2 regions of the Pseudalkalibacillus sp. R45 genome follow, and region 2 is predicted to be linked to the other one. Evidence: a T-box and tRNA genes for the amino acid it is inferred to sense, from the RefSeq annotation. Region 2 holds a T-box; the other holds one or more tRNA genes.

Region 1 (11,162 bases), on a different contig from region 2:
TTCCTAAATGAATGCATATTTTCGTGGGTAATTTGTCGAAAGAATACGAAACACCTATCCCAAATTAACACTTCCATGGTAAATACGTATTAAATAATAGGTTAAAAACTGAAAAATGATCTTCGAGAAGTTCTTTGGAGAGAAGTTCGTACTAGATATTAAAAAACCCAATCCGTCACTTGGATTGGGGATTTTTACATTGAGGTTTTCAAATTTTATCATAATGGATGATTATAGCCAAAACAACAAACCCCAGAACAATCTTAATGGCACCATAAATAGGAAAATAAATTTTGATGCCATAATCAGGAATTGAAAAAATCGTATTTGCTACAATGTTCTTCTTGATGCTCTCAATATTGCAATCCTCATCCAAAGCTCGCGCACGCAGTTGAATCTTTTCTTTCCATCTATGTAACAAGTGCGGCAAATAATAAGGAGCTGAAAGAAGGAGAGTACCCATCAACCAATAATAGATAACCAAACATAAGATCATTCAACATCACCTTGTACTAGACGTAAAAATAGTTTCGTCTATAGGATGGTCGATATAATCAAGACATATTCAGTTTCAATTTTTCTGAACAAAAAACGTGCTCGAAGATTTCTCAATCCTCAAGCACGCACTTATAAATAAAAATTTATTATTTTAAGCTTTAATTATTCAACCGTTACTGATTTAGCCAGGTTACGCGGTTTGTCGACGTCGCAGTCACGGTGCAGTGCTGCATAATAGGAGATCAATTGCAGCGGCACGACGCTTACTAACGGTGTCAGCAGTTCATTGACATCTGGAATAACGATCCGATCTTCATCGTCATGCAATGATTCTGAACTGATCGTGCAAGTGTAGGCACCACGTGCAGCGACTTCCTTCACGTTTCCACGGATGCTCAAGTTCACGTGTTCTTGTGTAGCAAGCGCGATGACCGGTGTACCTTCTTCGATCAATGCGATCGTACCGTGTTTCAGCTCTCCTCCCGCAAATCCTTCTGCCTGGATGTAAGAGATTTCTTTAAGCTTCAACGCACCTTCAAGTACAACGTGATAATCCATTCCGCGGCCGATGAAGAAGCAATTGCGTGTTACTGCAAGGTATTCACGGGCGATTTTTTCGAAATCTTCTTTCTGGTCACACATTGCTTCGATTGCGTTAGAAACGACACTTAACTCCTTGATAAGATCGAAGCTCAACTCTATACCCTTCGCATTCGCTGTATCGCTAGCCAATATGGAAAGGACCGCAATCTGTGCTGTGTAAGCTTTTGTGGACGCTACAGCGATTTCAGGACCCGCATGAAGAAGCATTGTATAATCCGCTTCACGAGAAAGTGTAGATCCTTGTACGTTGGTAATTGTCAATGCTTTATGACCAAGCTTTTTCACTTTGACGAGGACAGCACGGCTATCCGCTGTTTCCCCGCTCTGAGAAATAAAGATGAACAATGGCTTCTCAGATAGCAACGGCATATTGTATGAGAACTCACTGGCAATGTGGACTTCCACAGGTACTTGAGCCATCTTTTCAATAAGCTCTTTTCCTACAAGACCAGCGTGATAGGATGTACCACATGCAATGATGTAAATACGGTCTGTTTTCTTCATCGCTTTCCGAATATCATCATCGAGTTTCAAGTTGCCATCTTTAACCTGGTACTGGTTGATGATGTTACGGATTACAATTGGCTGCTCGTCGATTTCTTTGAGCATGTAGTGCGGATACGTCCCTTTTTCGATGTCAGTAGCATCAAGCTCTGCAGTGAATGGATCACGTTCCATCACTTCTCCATCTAGATTCTTGATTGTGATGTCCTCTTTTGTGACGATTACGATTTCTTCATCCATCAACTCAACGAATTGATCAGTCTTTTGAAGCATTGCCATGGAATCACTTGCTACGACATTGTAACCATTACCTACACCAACAAGTAACGGGCTCTTGTTCTTACCTACATAGATCGTTTCATTATTTTCGTTATCTAAAAGTGCAATTGCATAAGATCCCTTTAAAAGAGCTAACGTTTTACGGAAAGCCCCTTCGACTTCAAGGCCATCTTTTACAAAAAGTTCGATAAGCTGAACGATGATTTCCGTATCTGTTTCACTTTTTAATTCAACGTCTTTCAAAAACTCTTTTCGAACTTGTGCAAAGTTTTCGATCACTCCGTTGTGGACAAGTGTAAAACGTTCTGTCGAGCTTTGATGAGGGTGCGCGTTGACTTTACTTGGTGCACCGTGTGTCGCCCAACGTGTATGTCCGATCCCGATGGTCGCAGGTACTTTCTTATCCACCTTCTCACGCAATGTCGCAATGCGTCCTTTTTCTTTGAAAACATGGACGCCTTTTTTGTTCATTACTGCGATACCAGCCGAGTCATAACCACGATATTCGAGCTTTTCCAGCCCTTTTAATAAAATTTCTTTCGTATCTTCATTTCCAACATAACCAACAATTCCACACATTGAAATAAACCTCCCTGTTGGGGGAAACACCATTCACTTATATTCAGACTTGTTCTTATTTTAATCAAGTGAAAATAAGGGGTCTCTTTACCCCCAACATTTTAAAATTTTAGTTTTACATCATATCCATACCTTTGTTCACTAAGTCGCCTTAGTGGTTTCAGTATGAATTTTCCGGTTTGATGTAAGACCGAGAGGCATCCGCCGATCAGATTCGATAAACCTCTTTCCTCGTCAACTATTTCATACACCGCCGCGGTGTCGGCCTCAGCCGAAGAAATAGTCCAGGCGCTTTTCGTTATAGTGTTTTTTCTACGCTCCTTTCTATAATCGAATGGAAATATCATACACCAGAAATCTCATGACGTCAACGACTTTATTAGAGCGTTGATCTACACTTAATAATTATGCAAAAACAGCTCGTTTCGTGTATGCGAGCTGTCCCTGCATAGTATTCGTATTCACGTGTGTTTTCTGTCCCTATTGTTCAACATACCCTAATTCCTGGTCGACAACACGTGCAATTTCCTCTACATATTTTTCACACAGTTCTTCAGTCGGAGCTTCCACCATCACCCTTACAAGAGGTTCAGTTCCTGATGGTCTTACAAGCACGCGGCCGTTTCCGCTCGTTTCAGCTTCCACTTTGGCAATTGCTTCTTTCACAGCTGGGTTTTCCATCACTTTCGTTTTATCTGTAACCTTTACATTTTTCAGGCATTGCGGGAACTTTTCCATTTCACTTGCAAGCTCTGATAAAGGTTTCTGTGTCAACTTCAGGATGTTGACGAGCTGTAGGGCAGATAGAAGTCCATCACCCGTTGTACTATGATCAAGGAATATGATGTGGCCGGACTGCTCTCCACCAAGATTGAAGTCCCCTTCCCTCATACGTTCCATGACATATCGATCACCAACAGCCGTCTGTTCAGATGCAATGTTGGCAGCTTCAAGCCCTTTATAGAATCCGAGGTTACTCATCACTGTCGAAACGACCGTATCTTTTTTCAATCTGCCTTCACTTGCAAAATGTTTGGCACAGATGAACATGATTTGATCACCATCGACAATCGTTCCATTTTCATCTACTGCAATCAAACGATCCCCATCTCCATCGAATGCAAGGCCTACATCAGCTTCTTTTTCTTTTACAAGCTCAACCAGTTTCTCTGGATGAGTAGAGCCTACTCCGTCGTTTATATTCAAACCGTTCGGTGATGAACCGATGGTCGTAATATCCGCATCCAGGTCTGCAAAAAGGTGAGGTGCAAGTGAAGAAACCGCTCCATGTGCGCAATCCAATGCGATACGAAGTCCTGAGAAATCTTCATCAACCGTTTGTTTTAAGAACTGAAGGTATTTTTGGCCGCCTTCGAAATAATCACTCACTAAACCAAGATCCATTCCAGTCGGTCTTGGCAAGTCGTCCTTGTCCAGGTCCAATAATTCTTCGATTTCCCGTTCTTGCTCATCTAATAGCTTAAAACCATCGGATCCGAAAAATTTGATTCCATTATCCCCAACAGGATTATGGGAAGCTGAGATCATGACCCCGGCCTGTGCCCCTAACGCCTTTGTCAAATAAGCCACACCTGGAGTTGAGATGACGCCTAATCGCATAACCTCTGCTCCGATCGAGAGCAGCCCTGCAACCAATGCACCTTCCAGCATATGACCGGAAATTCGGGTATCCCTACCAATGATGATTTTCGGTTTTTGGGTCTCTTTTGTCAGAACATAACCGCCAAAGCGCCCTAATTTAAACGCTAATTCTGGTGTTAATTCGGTGTTTGCTACTCCTCTGACTCCATCTGTTCCAAAATATTTACCCATTCAATAAATCGCTCCTTCTTCCCTTTTCCACATTACGTCGTTCTTTTGCTGATGGTTAAGGTCGCTTCTGCAAGCTGACTCTCAAATGTAAATCGTTCGGGAACATCGACATTGATTTTAACATCATGCTGTCCCTCTGATAAATTTTTCGCATCAACAAAAGCGGTTATATTTTCTTCTGACAAGTTGTTCAAATCTTCTGCGTTCCCATTGACTGTTACATCCATGACCCCTTCGTTTGGCGAATTGAAACTTGCTTCCTCGTTATCATCCAATCCGACAACTTTGATCGGTAAATCGTTGAAGGTCTTGGAACTTGCGGTTTCGTTTTCAGCAGGCTCTGTTGATGTTTCCTCTTCCGTTTTTTCAACATCGATTTTCACTTTCAATTTACCAGGTGACGCGTAAAATGCGCCTTCTGGTAAAGGGACTTCCATATCAATCGTTTCATCTTCGGTAATGTTGCTTAAGTCCACTGGTAGAGAAATCGAATTCAGTTTCTCTAGGACCTTTTCAGGTGCATGAATCGCTACTTCTTCTTTTGATGGCGTAATCGATTTTAGCTCAAAACCATCTGGAAGAGAGCCTCTTTCTTCAATGGTGACCGGTACATCTTTACTTGGATTTTCAATTGGTACTGTCACATTCATCGTATTAGGTTCGATTTTGATATCGACTGGATCGAAGTTTTTATTCAACGCTTGTACTTTCGCCTCTCTTGTGAAAGTCTCTTTCTCGTCTGCTACGTTGACAAATACCCGGACATAGGCGATTTCATCGATCATTTCTTTTGCACCGGTGATTTCGATCTCCTCTTTATCGACCTGAGGTGTACCAGCAATATAGCCTTTAGGTAATTCATCTTCACCAAGAAGCTGTACTGTCACTGGGAATGATTCGGTTTTCTTCTCATGTAATGTCACACTCACTGTACTTTCTCTTGGAATTGCGTCAATTCCGTTCGGTACATTTTCAAACTTGATCGGTACGTCATATTGCCCTGGTCCTTTATCTGTGAGATCGATATAAGCTCTCGGTGTACGCTGCAAGCCGAATCGCATGATATCAGACTTTGAGCCCTGGAACCTGACCCCTACGGTTTCTGGGTTGCCTAATAACTCATATTTATTATTATCGTATTCTACATCAAGGGAAACGTTTTTGAATATTTGTTCCCCGCTTTCTGTCAAACTTTGATCATCTTCATTCGCCTGTTGGTCATTAATGTGGACTGTGGTATACATCATCAAAGCGATCAGAAAAGCCGCAACCTTGACAAACCATGGAGATTTAAGTAGTCTATCCATCTTTCTTCCCCCTCCAATTCCACTTTGTTGAGGAAGTTGATTTTGTCATTATTTCAGCCTCTAACAGTTTTCGTAACATGTCCTCATCTAAATTACGGTAGAGCTCCCCATTTTTTGTGAGGGAAACATTTCCTGTTTCTTCAGAGACGACAAGGGTCAGACTATCTGTCACTTCTGAAATGCCCAGTGCAGCTCTATGCCTTGTCCCCAATTCTTTTGAAATGAAAGGACTTTCCGATAGTGGAAGATAACTTGCAGCTGCAAGGATTTGATTATCGTTGATGATGACAGCACCATCATGCAATGGTGTATTCGGAATGAAAATATTAATCAAGAGTTCTGAACTCAGATTCGCATTAATCGGAATACCGGTTTCAACGTAATCGTCGAGTCCTGTTTCCCTTTCAATCGTTATCAAAGCACCAATACGACGCTTAGCCATATAATTCGTTGCCTTAAGCATCGCCTCGATCGCATTTCTCTTCTCCTCTTCTTCTGCAATCATGCCGCGTGAGAAAAATCTGCCTCGACCTAACTGTTCAAGCGCACGGCGCAACTCCGGCTGGAAGATGATGATGATAGCAAGGAAACCGTATAAAAGCGTCTGGTTCATCAAGAAATATAAGGTGTTAAGTTTGAAAATACCACTAAAAAACCAAACCGCTATGATGACCGTGATTCCTTTTAACAGCTGGATTGCTTTTGTGCCTTTTATCAGCATGATAAGTTTATAGATCACATAAGTGACCAAGAGGATATCAATTATATCATTCAAGTAGTTCAATATATTAAAGTCAAAGTCCCCTATAGGAAACATACGCATCCTCCAAACTGATCAACTCAATATCATTGTGCCCAACAATGCTCAGTTTGTTACCATATGTAACTTCTCTATTATATCATAAACTGAGACTATATCTATTCTTCGTAAGTTTCCGTCAATAACAATCCGTACATACCTTAAAAAAAGAGAAAAGTGGTCTTATGTCCACATCAACTTGTCCGACGCGTTCATAAAACCACTTCGCGAATTTGGGAATTATTCCGATCCAAACCACCCTTTTACAGTGTTTGCCCCTTCTTTCAAACGGTACCAGACCCATTCTGTTATCTTATGGATTTCTTCACTTTCCCCAGCGATATGTCCAGCAGAAGCAAGATAGTGGTTTCCGTTGATAACGGTGACATCCCCTTCAACCTTCCCTGCAATTTCGACATCGCCGTTCTTTACAATAAGGTCGCCTTTTACAATCTCGCCTTCAGGAACAAAGACTTTTCCGCTGTCCTGGTCTATTTTGACCTGGGCACCATTTGCTGAAACAGAAATCGGGTTACTCCTATGACTTCCCCATTCACTATATATTGAGCTTGACATCAACAAGAGAAAAAGAACCGCAGCAGTCAGGATCGGGTGATGTTTGAACCATCTTCTCATCTTGGAAGAAGACTTTTCTTTAGGCAATCGCTCCATAACTTTTGAAGTAAAACCATTTGGCGTTTTTATAGCATGATGGCTATGCAGCAATTGATCGACGTTTTTGATTTCTTCAAATTTCCCCTTGCAGCTTGAACATGTTTTAATATGTTGGAGCAATTCTATTTTTTCAAGAGGTTCAATTGTTTCATCAACCCATTTATGCATATAAGATGAATACTTACCATCGCATTTCATTTTTATTTATCCTCCTAACAATCCAGATCTTTCAACCGTTTCCGAAGAGCTTCCCGACCACGATGGATACGAGTTTTCACCGTTGAGACTGGGATCTGCAAAATATCACTGATTTCTTTCAGCGATAGTTCCTCCAAGTATTTCAGCGCGATTGCTGAACGGTATTTCGGAGGCAAATGCATGATCTCCTTCTGTATACGGTCTTGGAGCTCAAAGGTTTCAACTTTTTCTTCAGGTAATTGTTCTGCGACTGCTATTTGGGAATATAGTGTCAATCCTTCTCCTCCGGCTAATTCTGCATCTAGGTAATAATCTGGCTTCTTCTTACGTATACGATCGATGGTCAAATTGGTTGCAATCCGATACAACCAAGTAGAGAATTTATGGGCTTCATTATATTTTTCAATATGTATATAAGCACGTACAAACGCTTCCTGGGCGATGTCCTCTGACTCATGTACGTTCCCCAACATCCTGTAGACGATATGATATACTTTATCCTTATAAATTTCCACAAGTTCTTCAAACGCATTTTGATCCCCTTTTTTCACCGATCGGACCAAACGCTTCACCGTTATATCCATATAGGAACCTCCGATACTCCGTAATTAAAAATACTACTTTTGGAGTAGAATGCTTCTTGTTATATTCTAACATGGGACAACTTCCTAGTGAGGAATATTTTTGTTAAAAATAGGTTTATTTTCTCATATATCGGGTATTATGTGTAACAACTATCTATTACGGTGAAAGCAGGTGGGCTGCATGTCGGCTGAAGAGCGCTTTCTATTAAATGAAATCGAAAATTCCAGAAAGAAAATGTTGACCCTGGCAAAAGAAAAACCTTTGTTTTCTGCAGAGGTTGTTGAAATCAGCCAATATCTCGATCATCTACTTAATCGATACGATACAATTAAGAGTGAAATTATAAAGGTTTCTTGATTTAGGAAGCAGCTCTCGAGTAGAGAGCTGTTTTTTCACCTCTTAAAAAAGCCTTATCGACTAGGAATCGATAAGGCTTTCATTAAGTATAATCAGATTAATTTTTCTCCAAATAATGAACCGATCAATGCAACAGCAACAGTTGCAGTTTTGTTCTTTTCATCCAGTATCGGATTTACCTCCACAAATTCAGCTGAAGTAAGGATTTCCGCCTCTTCTAACATCTCCATAGCTAAATGGCTCTCACGATAGCTGATACCTCCTAGGACTGGAGTTCCTACACCAGGTGCTTCAGCCGGGTCCAGACCATCAAGGTCTAAGCTTAAATGTACACCATCAGTTCCATTTGAGACATACTCAATCGCCTCTTCCATAACCTTTGTCATGCCCATTTTATCGATTTCATGCATCGTATAAACTTTGATGCCCTTCTCACGAATCAATTCCCGCTCTCCTTCATCAAGCGAACGAGCACCGATAATGACAATATTCTCTGGCTTAATCTTTGGACTGAAACCGCCAATCTCTTTCAGCTTCTCATCACCGATTCCAAGGCTTACAGCTAAAGGCATACCATGGATATTCCCACTTGGAGAAGTATCTCCGGTGTTTAAATCGCCATGAGCATCATACCAGATCACACCTAAATTCTCATAATGCTTTGAGACCCCTGCAAGTGTACCGATCGCTATACTATGGTCGCCACCAAGAACTAATGGAAAATGGTTTGCTTCAATGATTTTATTTACGCCTTCTGCAAGAAGGGTATTCGCTTCAATGACCCCATCCAAATTTTTCAGATTGGTGTCCTTACTTGCTACTTTTTCTCTTTGAGGGATGTGGATATCACCATGGTCTTCAACTTCGTAGCCAATGTTTTCGAGCCTTTCAATTAATCCGGCATATCTCATCGCGCTCGGTCCCATATCTACACCACGGCGCATTTGACCCAAATCCATCGGGACACCTAAAATACCAATATTCTTCTTCATGATTTTCCTCCTCTATGATCACTCTATCATCTATTGTAGGACTTTGATGTCCACTGGTTCAACTGGACAAAATTCTGCATACTTATGCGGTTTAACAAGCATTAAGGACATGATAATGGATAATTATGAAACGCTTTCATTTTTAGCATCATTCTTATTCTTCTTAATGTAAGCTTTGTTATACTTTAATGTTGATTTTGCGAAGTTCACTCAAAAAGTGTGGGGTCTCCTCTGGATCGCTTTTCCCACAGTAGTGTCGCAAATTTCGCTGCAATCAAACTTAATCAGAAATCACCAGTATTATTTAACAACGCCAAAATGTAAAAAAACTCTCTGACATTCGGTCAGAGAGTTGAATATGTATGATATGGTGGAGCCTAGCGGGATCGAACCGCTGACCTCCTGCGTGCAAGGCAGGCGCTCTCCCAGCTGAGCTAAGGCCCCGATGGAGCGGGTGATGAGAATCGAACTCACGACCAGAGCTTGGAAGGCTCTTGTTTTACCACTAAACTACACCCGCATGATTAAATTTGATCAATCAGATTTATCGAAATGGTGAGCCATGAAGGACTCGAACCTTCGACCCTCTGATTAAAAGTCAGATGCTCTACCGACTGAGCTAATGGCTCGCGCAGTATATTCACCTTGTGTCCTTTCCTCTTCTTGCATAACCTAAGTCGCAAGGCTGCGTCAGGACAATTCATCGTTTACTCATTAGCTGTATCGTTCATAGCTAATGGCTCAAGCAGCTTACTCGTCTTTTTTAAAAATGGTGGAGGGGGACGGATTCGAACCGCCGAACCCGGAGGGAGCGGATTTACAGTCCGCCGCGTTTAGCCACTTCGCTACCCCTCCAATAAAAAAAGACTATGAAGTCTGATTTCAAAATTGAAAATGGTGCTGGCCAGAGGACTTGAACCCCCAACCTACTGATTACAAGTCAGTTGCTCTACCAATTGAGCTAGGCCAGCGAAGTAAAATGATGTTACTTCAGTTTGTGTCTCTTCCTCTAACAAGGAATCCTCTGTTGCCAGCTGCGTCGAGACAAGTCGCAGCTTATTCATTGTTGTATTGCTCCTTGCTCTACCAATTGAGCTAGGCCAGCGAAGTAAAATGAAAATGGTGGAGGATGACGGGATCGAACCGCCGACCCCCTGCTTGTAAGGCAGGTGCTCTCCCAGCTGAGCTAATCCTCCAATTAGATGGTGACCCCTACGGGATTCGAACCCGTGTTACCGCCGTGAAAGGGCGGTGTCTTAACCACTTGACCAAGGGGCCATATTAATTTGTCATGGAGCTTCCAAGCGGGCTCGAACCGCTGACCTCTTCCTTACCATGGAAGTGCTCTACCTGCTGAGCTATGGAAGCAAAATGGCTCCACAGGCAGGACTCGAACCTGCGACCGATCGGTTAACAGCCGATAGCTCTACCACTGAGCTACTGTGGAATATTCAATGAGATGAAAAAGGTTTGGCCCGGCGACGTCCTACTCTCACAGGGGGAAGCCCCCAATTACCATTGGCGCTGAAGAGCTTAACTTCCGTGTTCGGCATGGGAACGGGTGTGACCTCTTCGCCATCGTCACCAGACCAAGTTTCAATTGATCCACAATCATCCTTAGTAAGGACAAGATATATATTACTAAAATTAAAAAACTTTTTCAAGGGCTTTTCCAAAAATATTCCCTCAAAACTAGATAATGTGTTTCTTGAAAACATCTTCGATGTAATGATGTCCAGCTGTGACTCCTTGAAACTCGGGATCACTTCGTCATTCCTGTGGCGGCACAGCCTCCTCGTCATGACTCCAGTGCCTGTCGTTTCAGGACAGTCGTCTTCGCTTTTCTTTTGTGGTTAAGTCCTCGATCGATTAGTATCTGTCAGCTCCACGTGTCGCCACGCTTCCACACCAGACCTATCAACCTCATCATCTCTGAGGGATCTTACTCGCTTG
Region 2 (11,162 bases):
GTTCCATAGTCGATACGACTCCTCGGTGAATGACCACTGGACGGTGATCTTGCCCATCGCTGCCTTTGTATGTCAAATCAAAGCGCTCCGGTAAGTGGAAGTCAAGCTGTACTGTTGAGAGTGTTTCCTCTTTTCCGAGTGCAGTCTTTACCTGGACATCCAGTTTTGGTCCATAAAATGCTGCTTCTCCCTCCGCTTCCACATAATTCAGGTCCATATCTTCCATTGTCTCTTTCAAGAGAGCTTGGGCTTTCTCCCACATTTCATCATTATCGACATACTTTTCTTTATCAGCAGGATCACGATAAGACAGACGGAACTTGTAGTCATTAATCCCGAAGTCTTTGTAAACTTTTTGAATAAGCTGAACGACCCGGATAAACTCATCCTTCAACTGATCTGGTCTTACAAAAATATGGGCGTCATTCAATGTCATTGAACGTACACGCTGTAACCCTGCCAGCGCCCCGGACATTTCATGGCGGTGCATTGTGCCGAGCTCAGCAATACGGACAGGCAGATCACGATAACTATGCATTGCGTTTTTATAAATCATCATATGATGCGGACAGTTCATCGGGCGAAGTACAAGCTGTTCGTTATCCATTTCGATCGGTGGATACATATCTTCCTGATAATGATCCCAGTGACCAGAAGTCTTATAAAGTTCAACACTACCAAGGTGAGGAGTGTAGACATGGTCGTAACCAAGCTTCACTTCAGTATCTACGATATAGCGTTCGATGACTCTTCGGATTGTCGCACCTTTCGGAAGCCAGATCGGCAGCCCCTGGCCGACTTTTTGTGAAATCGCGAAAATCTCTAATTCTTTACCAAGCTTACGGTGGTCACGTTCCTTCGCTTCTTCGAGGAAATGCAGATGCTCTTCCAGTTCGGATTTTTTATTGAAGGCAGTGCCATAAACTCGTTGGAGCATTTGATTGTCACTGTCACCTCTCCAGTATGCACCTGAGATATTCATCAATTTGAATACCTTTAATTTGCTTGTTTGCGGCACATGGACACCCCGGCATAGATCGGAAAATTCACCTTGGTGATAGAATGTGATCTTTTCGCCTTCAGGAATTGCCTCGATTAATTCGACTTTAAGTTCATCTCCCAAGTCCTCATAGCGACGGATCGCCTCTTCACGACTCACTTCCTCACGAGTGATTTCAAGGTTTTCATCCACGATTTTCTTCATTTCTTTTTCAATCTTCGGGAAGTCTTCTTCAGTCAGCCTATGCTCCATATCTATGTCATAATAAAATCCATTTTCGATTGTCGGACCTACACCAAGCTTGATTTTTTGATCGGAAAAGACCCGTTTGATCGCCTGTGCCATAAGATGTGCTGTACTATGACGAATGATTTCAAGTCCTTCTTCAGAATCAGGCATGACAATTGTTATGGCTCCGTCCTGTTCGATCGGTTGACGTAGATCAAGCAATTGATCATCGAGTTTTCCAGCGATGGCTTTCTTTTTCAATCCAGGACTGATCGACGCAGCGATTTCTTCTGTTGTTACGCCTCTATCGAACTCCTTGACTGCTCCATCTGGAAAAGTAATTTTCACCTTTGACATGGTCATTCACACTCCTACTTTAATAAATACAAATATAAGTTAACTAGCCTTGCGCAAACTAGAAACAACCCTTGTAACCGTTAATAATGGAATTAAAAAAACACCCATCCCTGGAAAGGGACGAGTGTCTGCTCGCGGTTCCACCCTCGTTCCGGCAGTCTAATGCCGGCACTTGGAATCATTTAACGGTCATTTACCGTCAACGGTTACTAGAAGTTCTCCGTTGAAGTTCAGAGGTGGTAAGTACTTTTTACTTGGTGAAGAGATTTCAGCAGATTCTCTTCTCTCTGGAAACCAGTATCAAAAGACTCATATCCTCATCATTACTTTGGTATTGGTAATTGTTATGTAGTATTATATGCAGTCTACCAAAGAAAATCAAGCCTAAAAATACCAAAATTTATATTTTTGTCACTTTACCGCAAATTTACGATTCGGAAGGATACGGACACGCTCTTGAAATACATTCTGAATGGTGCGGTTCATCGAATCATCATCCGAATCCGTATACAGATAAATTTTTTCTGGCGCAATCTCGATCAACACCTTCAGTAAATCAGAAGCGATTGCATCTAGATATGCTTTAGCTTTCCCGCTCACCAGCTGTTCCATATCCGCTTCCGTCAGTTCATAATAATGTTCATTATAAATTCTGAAACGTTCTCCCTCAAACTTCAGATGCACGGTCGAAAACAAGGAGACCCTCGACTTCACGAACTGCCTCAATTGATTAATGAAATCTTGATATTCCTGTTCGAATTTAAATTCATCTATCGCACATTCGATATATTTGGTTAAGAGTTCCCTGTATGGTTTAAGACGGAATTGCAAAAATGATTCATAAGAAAAGATCATTTCGGAATCAAAAAAATCCTCTAATGCATTGACGATCATATCTTCTCTCGGTGGGAAACCCCTAATTAATGGGATGTTTTCAGTGTTTTCTTCAATCAGGGACTGTGTGATGGATAAGATTTGAAGCTGTTCATCTTCATCTGTAAAATAAAATTCGGTTTCCAAAATCCTTAAAATCCAAGCATCTTCTCTAGTACGAATAATATGTTTCGCTAAAAAAAGTAATATTGTAGGTTTCAACATGTCACTAACCGGATCCCTGGGATCTAAATAAATGTCCAACGCATTCTCATCAGTATAGTGAATCTTTATGGGAGTCGACCGGTTGGGTATGTTTTGATTATTGAGTAATTTAGTGATTCGTTTAAACAAATAATGGCCTTCCTTTTCATCCAAGAAATGAATCGTAACCAACCTTAATCCTCCTTGTCCACAATCATTGTTACAATATATGAACGACAAGGAAGATTATTCTAAGGAAAGGCTTATAAATTTGTTCTACGTTCGTTGAGCAACTGAATACTCATGCTGATTCCGTCGGATTAACCGCATGTTTCACTGAATCTTAATTGTAACGGACACAGGAGACCTTATTTGGCCAAAACACTATGATTTTACAAAACTAACGGACATGAGAGACCTTATTTCGTAATTATCGTGGAAAATCAGCTGCTTTGTTCACAAATAACGGCTCTGGTGTCCGTTAACTTTTTTAAAACACCCAAAATAGCACAAATAACGGCTCTGGTGTCCGCTAAAATTCGCATAAAAAAGAAGGCTGTCCAAAAGAGTCAGCATTTCTCCGATCATAACAACATTTTGTGGTGTTGATACGAACTGTTGTTAACGTGTCTGACGCTTTTCTTTTAAGACAGCCCCTCGAAGACTATTTTTGTGTTCGTCTGTTTTCACCACCGAGTGAGATCGGAGTTGTAAAGTGCTTGATCCGTTCCATGATCCGTTTGGCCTTCAACTGTTCTATCCCACCTTTTTGAGAATAGGAAAGATGCTCCTCAAGCTCTTCGTAATCGTAATTAGAGGTATAACAAGTCGGCAGCTTTTCCATCATACGGTATTGGAGAATTGAGCCCAATACTTCATCCCGGATCCAACTAGACATGGTTTCCGCACCAATATCATCAAGGACCAATACAGGAGCTTTCTTGATCACATCCAACTTTTCATCGACTGTTTGGTCTCCGATTGACGTTTTCATTTCTCTGAAAAAATCAGGCGTATATACAAGAATCGTCTGTATGTTCCTCTTCGCGAGAGAGTTGGCAATCGCTCCCATGAGGAAGGTCTTTCCAACTCCGAATTGTCCATGGACATAGAGACCTTGAGATGAACCTTCTGGACTGGTGACAGCTTTTACAAACTCCGCAGCCTTCAGGGTCGCTTGATATCTCTCTGTGTCTTTCTTATCGAATTGCTCAAATGTTGCTGACAGAATATCTTTCGGAATGAAATAGCTTTTGATCAACGATTGGAGATTCTCAAGCTCATCGTGAGCAATTTTATTATGGCATCGGTTATACGTAACATCGATGATTTGACCGTTGATGAAAAGCTGGGGTTCATACCCTTTAAGCATATTTTGACAATGCTCCAAGTCAAGACAACCCTCACAATTTTTAGATCCTTCCACAAACTCCAGCAATCTTGGTAGGCTCTTATCAATCATTTGATTCGTAATTTCTGGATGAGTCCGATGAAATGCTTTCCAATCGGGGTGCGCCAATACCTTTTTCTTCACTTCGATCAATTCTTTTTCTACTTTCGGACGATCAGCAAAACCTTTCATCGATTCTGATATTGATTTCACATTGTGCACCCCCTATAGTCCTTTCAAATATTCTTCAAGCCATTTTTCATCAGTTTCTGAAACCTGTTGACTTTCTTTATCTGTTTTAGGCGTGGCCATCCACTTTGGAAGCTTGTCTTTTCTGACATTCTTTTGTTGGACTGGTCTTCCTGCCTTTGATTTCTGTTGTTTAAAGGATTGATAACTTTTATGTTCTGCCTTGGCAAGTTCCATCGCTTCTCTTACAGATGAAATTTTCTTGCGTTTCCACTGGCTTGCAATTTTTTCGACATGAGCGTGGATCAATTTCATATCATTCGTATTCAACACATAATCGATCAGGACATTAATGACACCTGCTGAAAGCTTCTGGTCGAACATGATTGAGTCGATCAGCTTAAGATCGGCACTGGCGGCACGACCTCCCTCGCTGTATTTTTCAAGCAATGCACGAGGGGATATCGTTTCAAACGTCTTTATCATCATTTCTTGGGGTGATAACTCTTCCTCATTTTTACGGACCGAATTTCCCTTTTGCCTACGTTCACTAAGACGTGGTAATTGGCCTGGTTTTTCAATCTTATACCAGCGCTGAACCTCTTGCCTTAATGAGTACGGGGTAAGCTGTTCATCCCTGAAGTAGGCTTGTTGTACGATACTGCTCATTTCCAACGGTGAAATTTGATAAATGAATGCAAGCCGATGAATGGATTCCCGAATGCTTTCCGTTAAAACCTCTGATGGTATGATGAAGCTGCTCAGATCCCGCACAAGCACATTGAAATCGAAGTCATCCTCCGAAAAGTTTGGAGCATTCCCTTCCGTATTCTCCGCATGGTTATTTTGGGAAATGGACTGGTGGATCTCCGAGTCTGTCGCAGCTCTGATCTCGGATTCATGTAAAGAGGAAAATACATCGTTGAAACTGGCCGTAACATCCTCGTATTCATCCTGAGTTTCATTTGTGAGAATAAAGCGGTTCCTAACTTCAAGATACCTTTGCTTTCCTAAACGCCCATATAAATACACACTCAAAACATCGTCCTGGAAAAACTGCTCTGGTTTTAAAATCGGCTGCAGTTCATAGATGAAAATACGATCATCTTCAATCCTTTTCCGATAGGTCTTCAATAAGCCGATCGCCTCTAGCTTTTTCCGTTCTTCAAAAATCTGCTGCATATTCATTTGTGTCTGGTTCATCAACGTATGGTGTGAAGTTGCTCCATTTAGGTTTTCGCTGAAAAGGGTCATGTATAGACTGTATGCTTTGGCACCTACCAATGGTTGATACAACAGTGTTACCATCTTCAATTCTTCAGCTTGTATCCGTCCACTGCTATACACTTGAAAGCGATCGACAGGAAGTAATTCTTTCCAATGATTATCCATCTACTTCACCTTTATCATTCATAATTGGTAAGTGAAAAAAGAGCTTATGTATATGTAAGCTCTTTACTCGTTCTCTCGTTTTATTAAATCTTTAAGTTCATCGATAAATACGTTGATGTCCTTGAATTGCCTATAAACGGACGCGAATCTGACATATGCTACTTCATCAATCTTCGCTAGATGGTCCATCACCCGTTCACCAATTTCTTTACTTTGGATTTCCGAAGAGCCATCATTTCGTAAATCTTTTTCAACCGTATTCACTACTTCTTCAAGAACTTCAAGTGGTACCGGCCGCTTTTCACATGCCTTGATCAATCCACGTAAAAGCTTGTCCCGGTTGAATTCTTCCCTTGTTCCTTCTTTTTTTACAACAACAAGAGGAATTTCTTCCACTGTTTCAAAAGTGGTGAACCTGTAATTGCATTTTTCGCATTCTCTTCGCCTGCGAATCGAACGTCCGCCATGGACCGGGCGAGAATCTAACACCCTGGTTCCGTTATGTTGACAATGTGGACAACGCATTTAACCAACCCCATATCGATAAACTTCGCTTTATATAATGTCATATTTAGTCGAATTGTAATATTATCCTTAACTATAATGATAGTGGAAAGGTCACCCCATGACAAGATGTTTTCAGATGATCAAGTGTGATCATGGATTTTCCGCCATTAAAGAAAACTTGGCAAAGCCTAGCCTTTGGCGTAGGCTGAGCTTAGTTGCTCTTATATTGAAGAAAGTAATTATACTTTCTTTAAATGTAAAAAAGGTGTGCATCTGCACACCTTGATAGTCTTTGTCATTTTTAATATGCTGAGACTTTTTTCTGGCCGACTTTAACTGGACCCATACCTCTTGGAAGTTCTACATTCTCTTTGGATGAAGCTCCAAGTGCTTCTGCGATATAATTTGCAGCGACGTTAGGATCAAGATCACCACACGTATAAACATCAATACTTGCATAACCATGCTCTGGAAAACTGTGAATTGTGAGATGTGATTCAGATATGATCACAACTCCACTTACTCCATGAGGTGCGAATTTGTGAAAGGCTACTTCTCTCACTTCTGCACCAGATTTCAGTGCAGCTTCTACAAATAGTTGTTCAATATAAGGCATATTGTTCAACTTTTCTGCATCACAACCCCATAATTCAGCAATCACATGACGTCCCATTGTATCCATTTGCATAGTCCCCCTTCAATAATAATCATGCCTTCAAAAGCATGCGGAAATGGAGTTTTACCACGGGGGAAAGTTAGTCCAAAGAGGTCCTAACCCTTTAAGTAGTATCCAGTTCCTATATTGCTTATAACTTGAAGTTCACGATGAACAGTATACTGCTTTTCTCTATTTTTTGCAAGAAAATTTTTTCCTGCCTTTTTACTTACTGATTGAGCACCTAAACATACTTATTCATACCTGTACAAACAATGATTGGCATGATTTTTCCTGAGTGCTTGATTTTGTTTTTTTCGCACTATCAAACCCTCAGAACCCACTTCTGAGTGCTTGGTCTTTCTCTTTTACGCAACATCACACCCTCAGAACCTACTTCTGAATGCTTGATCTTTCTCTTTTACGCAACATCACACCCTCAGATCCCACTTCTGAGTGCTTGATCTTTCTCTTTTACGTAACATCACACCCTTAGAACCCTCTTTGGTCCGGTATATCTTATGGTCTGTCATCTTTCATTTAGGTTTTATTAAATAATACAAATGATTTCTGACTTAGTTTGATTGAAGCGAAATTTGCGAGTAAATAATAAAAGGATTGGCCATTAGAAGCCAATCCCCTATTTCATATTAACATGTTATTTATGCAGTTCCTGACAAGCGCTTGTCAGTTAAGGCTTCAAGTGTTTCTCCGACTTTTTCTGCAAGATCTACAACTCGGCAAGAATATCCCCACTCATTGTCATACCACGCAAGAACTTTCACTTTCCGGTCTTCGATGACCATTGTGGACATTCCATCAATGATTGAAGAATTTTCATTTCCATTGAAGTCAATTGATACAAGTGGATCATTCGTATATCCTAAAATGCCACTTAACGTTCCGTTAGATGCCGTTTCGAGTGCTGCATTTACTTTTTCAACCGTTACATCACGCTTCACATCGACAACAAGGTCAACGAGGGATACGTTCGGTGTTGGAACTCGCAGTGCCATACCGTGTAGCTTTCCTTCCAATTGAGGCATGACTTTTGCAATCGCTTTAGCTGCGCCAGTGGAAGTCGGGATGATCGATTGTCCACAAGCACGCGCACGTCTCAAGTCCTTATGAGGATTGTCGATATTTTTCTGATCATTTGTATATGCATGGACAGTCGTCATTACACCATTTTCAATTCCAAATTGCTCATCAAGAACTTTTACGACAGGTGCAAGACAGTTTGTCGTACAAGAAGCATTTGATAAAACATGATGCTCTTCCGGAATGTAAGCGTCATCATTTACGCCCATAACAACTGTTAAATCTTCATCTTTACCAGGAGCTGTGATGATGACTTTCTTTGCACCTGCTTCTAGATGATACCCAGCAGTTTCCTTCGATTTGAACTTTCCAGTCGCTTCAATCACGATATCAACGTTCAGTTGTGCCCAAGGCAATTGTTTCGGATCTCTGTCGCTTAATAATTTGATTTCTTTTCCATCTACGATCAAAGAATTTTCCTTAGCTTCAACCTCGAGGTCGTAAGTACCATGAATGCTATCGTACTTGATAAGATGAGCCAGTGTCTCAGAAGGATAACTTGCATTTATCGCCACAACATCTAATTGTTGGTTTTTCATCGCTTTACGGAATACCATTCGTCCAATTCGACCAAATCCATTAATCGCTACTCTAGCTTTCATGTTGAATCCCTCCACTATCTATAAAGTGCTATACTTTTTTCTGAAAATCTAAAATTAGTATAACATATTATATGTAAAAGGGAACACTAAATTTATTAATAATAGAAAAAAGAGGCCCGTGCCCGGCCCCTAAAGTTCAAATTTTCGACATATACTTGAATTTTGCGAATGAGAATCCTACATCCCTTAGAGTATATCCCATTTAGTAAATATATGTATCAATTGCTGACGGCTCTCTTCAATCGTTCCATTATTATCGATGACTTCGTTTGCCCATTTTTTCTTTTCGTCTAAGGGGATTTGTGAGCGGATGCGTGATAAGGCTTCTTCAGAGGATGAATGATCCCGGCCCATCAATCTTTTTAATTGGGTTTCCTTATCCACATAAACAAGCAATGTACGATCAACCATATGGGTCAATTTGCTTTCAAACAGCAATGGGATATCCATGACGACTGCTTCATGCTTTTCTAAGAGCTCATCCCTGCGCTCTAACATTCTTTTACGTACAGCTGGATGCACAATGCTGTTCAACTTCAATCGTTTCTCTTCATCATTAAAAATGATTGCGCCTAATTTTTTTCGGTTCAAACGACTGTCTTCTTCAAGTATTCCTGTACCAAAAAATTCAACAATTTGCTTGTATGCTGGCTCGCCCGGCAGCACAACTTCCCGGGCGATCTTATCAGCATCTATGACAGGAATATTCATCTCCTGGATCATTTCGGAAATGGTACTTTTCCCACTTGCGATTCCACCTGTCAAACCAACAATCAATTCTAACACCTCACAGTTTGAAAATACCTAAAACGATCAACATGAGTCCAGGCAAGAAGCTGATTAACCGCATTGTCGGTAACGCCGACAGCACTCTTCCAAGCTTCATACCAGTGACAAGGAACAACACGCTCATCGTTGATACAAAAACCGCCGTCATTAAATGCGGAAATCCGAGTAAGGAAGCACCTAGACCTGCAGCAAAAGAATCCAGGGAAAGTGCCAATCCAAGCAATAAAGCTTCCAGTCCGGCAATCGTTCCGGAACGGTCGATATCTGCCGCTGCAGGTGTCCGGAGAATTTGGATGACGATTCCTAACGAACGGATTTCCATGTTCCAAATGTATTCTGATTCATTCTTATTAAGCGCTGCTTCTTCCTGTTCATCACTACTTTTGAAAAATTGCCATAACACATACATGCCTAAACCGATGAGCAAGATTCCACCCAACTTGCCTGCAAAAGCAGGAGAAACAAATGTACTGATGATCGTTCCTACATTCATTGCGGCAAGTAACATCAGAGCAGAACAGAGTGCAATCAGAATGATAGAGAAATACGTAATTTTCATGCGTCGTACACCGTATGTTACACCAACACCGAAGCTGTCCATACTTACAGCTATCGTCAGAGTCAATAGGGCTATCCATCCTGTCACTTCTATACATCCTCCTTGCTTCAGCGCTAGGATAGTATATGGAAGGTGCCCATCCGACGTACGATATTTTCATGAAATTATCCCAATTACTTTTGGCAGCTCGGACAAATATGTGTGCCTCTTCCGCCTACTACAATCCGAATGATTTCGGTTCCACAGTTCAAACAAGGTTCCCCTTTCCGGGCATAAACGGATAACCTTTGCTGGAACATCCCCATATCTCCCTGAGAATTGACATAGGAACGGATCGTGCTGCCTCCTTGCTCGACCGCTTCCATCAACGTTTCGACAATTGCTTGATGTAACTTTTCCACTTGTTTTTTCGATAACGATCTGGCCTCAGCTTCAGGGCTAAGTCCAACCTTGAAGAGCGCTTCATCCACATAGATGTTTCCGAGACCGACCAATACAGTCTGATCTAATAATACGGGTTTGATTTTACGAGTCGTTTTCTGGAGCTTTTTCCAGAGTTTAATTGGTTCGAAGGAAGGATCGAAAGGTTCGGGACCTAGTTGAGATAACGGTAAATGATCCTCTTCCTCTCCAAGCGGATAAACATGCATGGTCCCAAACTTGCGGACATCACGGTAACGAAGTTCTGATCCATCCTTGAATGAAAAGATCACATGCGTATGTTTATCTGCTTCTTCCCCATTTTCCACATAAACATAACGACCTTCCATCCTCAAATGAGAAACCAGGACAACATCATCGAGGGTTATTTTTAAAAATTTCCCTCTTCTCCCTATTGAACGGATCGTCTGCCCGACTAACAAGGATTTGAATTCGGCTAAATCATCTGGGTGCTTGATGATTTTTGCCCATTTTACAGTGATATCTTCTATTGTTTTTCCTAGCACGAGGTTTTCCAATGTGCGTCGAACGGTTTCTACTTCTGGTAATTCAGGCATTTCTGATCTCCCTACCTAAAAATCATAATGGCACCCGGCTCTGTATTCAGAAGACCGGGTACCTGGTTTGTATTATTTTGCGTCGTACCACGTATTTCCGTATGAGTAATCCACTTTCAATGGAACATCCAATTGAACAGCATGCTCCATGACATCTGGTACGATCTTTTCAAGCTTTTCGATTTCGTCTTTTGGTGCTTCAAAAATCAATTCATCGTGTACTTGCAAGAGCATTCGGGTTTGCAGCTTTTCTTTTTTCAAACGTTTCGCCATCTCTACCATCGCTTTTTTGATAATATCGGCAGCTGACCCTTGTAT

The links. A T-box is a leader RNA that pairs with one kind of tRNA and senses whether it is charged. The one in region 2 lies ahead of thrS (threonine--tRNA ligase), so its partner is inferred to be a tRNA-Thr.
Region 1: it encodes a tRNA-Thr, which carries the amino acid that the T-box ahead of thrS (threonine--tRNA ligase) is inferred to sense. The anticodon was not compared.

Annotation. Positions count from the first base shown of each region.
Region 1 is NZ_JBQQCL010000013.1:13-11,174, reverse strand. It holds gene ACTWQL_RS18300 (hypothetical protein) at 209-496, opposite strand; gene glmS (glutamine--fructose-6-phosphate transaminase (isomerizing)) at 661-2,463, opposite strand; gene glmM (phosphoglucosamine mutase) at 2,944-4,296, opposite strand; gene ACTWQL_RS18285 (CdaR family protein) at 4,329-5,603, opposite strand; gene cdaA (diadenylate cyclase CdaA) at 5,596-6,420, opposite strand; gene ACTWQL_RS18275 (anti-sigma factor) at 6,643-7,275, opposite strand; gene sigW (RNA polymerase sigma factor SigW) at 7,290-7,859, opposite strand; gene ACTWQL_RS18265 (aspartyl-phosphate phosphatase Spo0E family protein) at 8,041-8,217, shown strand; gene rocF (arginase) at 8,310-9,209, opposite strand; tRNA gene ACTWQL_RS18255 (tRNA-Ala) at 9,578-9,653, opposite strand; tRNA gene ACTWQL_RS18250 (tRNA-Gly) at 9,656-9,729, opposite strand; tRNA gene ACTWQL_RS18245 (tRNA-Lys) at 9,763-9,838, opposite strand; tRNA gene ACTWQL_RS18240 (tRNA-Tyr) at 9,980-10,064, opposite strand; tRNA gene ACTWQL_RS18235 (tRNA-Thr) at 10,105-10,180, opposite strand; tRNA gene ACTWQL_RS18230 (tRNA-Val) at 10,330-10,405, opposite strand; tRNA gene ACTWQL_RS18225 (tRNA-Glu) at 10,413-10,487, opposite strand; tRNA gene ACTWQL_RS18220 (tRNA-Thr) at 10,502-10,577, opposite strand; tRNA gene ACTWQL_RS18215 (tRNA-Asn) at 10,582-10,656, opposite strand; rRNA gene rrf (5S ribosomal RNA) at 10,683-10,798, opposite strand; partial or broken rRNA gene ACTWQL_RS18205 (23S ribosomal RNA) at 11,059-11,162, opposite strand, start outside.
Region 2 is NZ_JBQQCL010000024.1:18,807-29,968, forward strand. It holds gene thrS (threonine--tRNA ligase) at 1-1,585, opposite strand, end outside; T-box leader at 1,699-1,918, opposite strand; gene ytxC (sporulation protein YtxC) at 1,997-2,854, opposite strand; gene dnaI (primosomal protein DnaI) at 3,327-4,265, opposite strand; gene ACTWQL_RS22640 (replication initiation and membrane attachment family protein) at 4,278-5,633, opposite strand; gene nrdR (transcriptional regulator NrdR) at 5,697-6,158, opposite strand; gene speD (adenosylmethionine decarboxylase) at 6,442-6,822, opposite strand; gene ACTWQL_RS22655 (glyceraldehyde-3-phosphate dehydrogenase) at 7,458-8,498, opposite strand; gene coaE (dephospho-CoA kinase) at 8,685-9,284, opposite strand; gene ytaF (sporulation membrane protein YtaF) at 9,286-9,933, opposite strand; gene mutM (DNA-formamidopyrimidine glycosylase) at 10,020-10,844, opposite strand; gene polA (DNA polymerase I) at 10,917-11,162, opposite strand, start outside.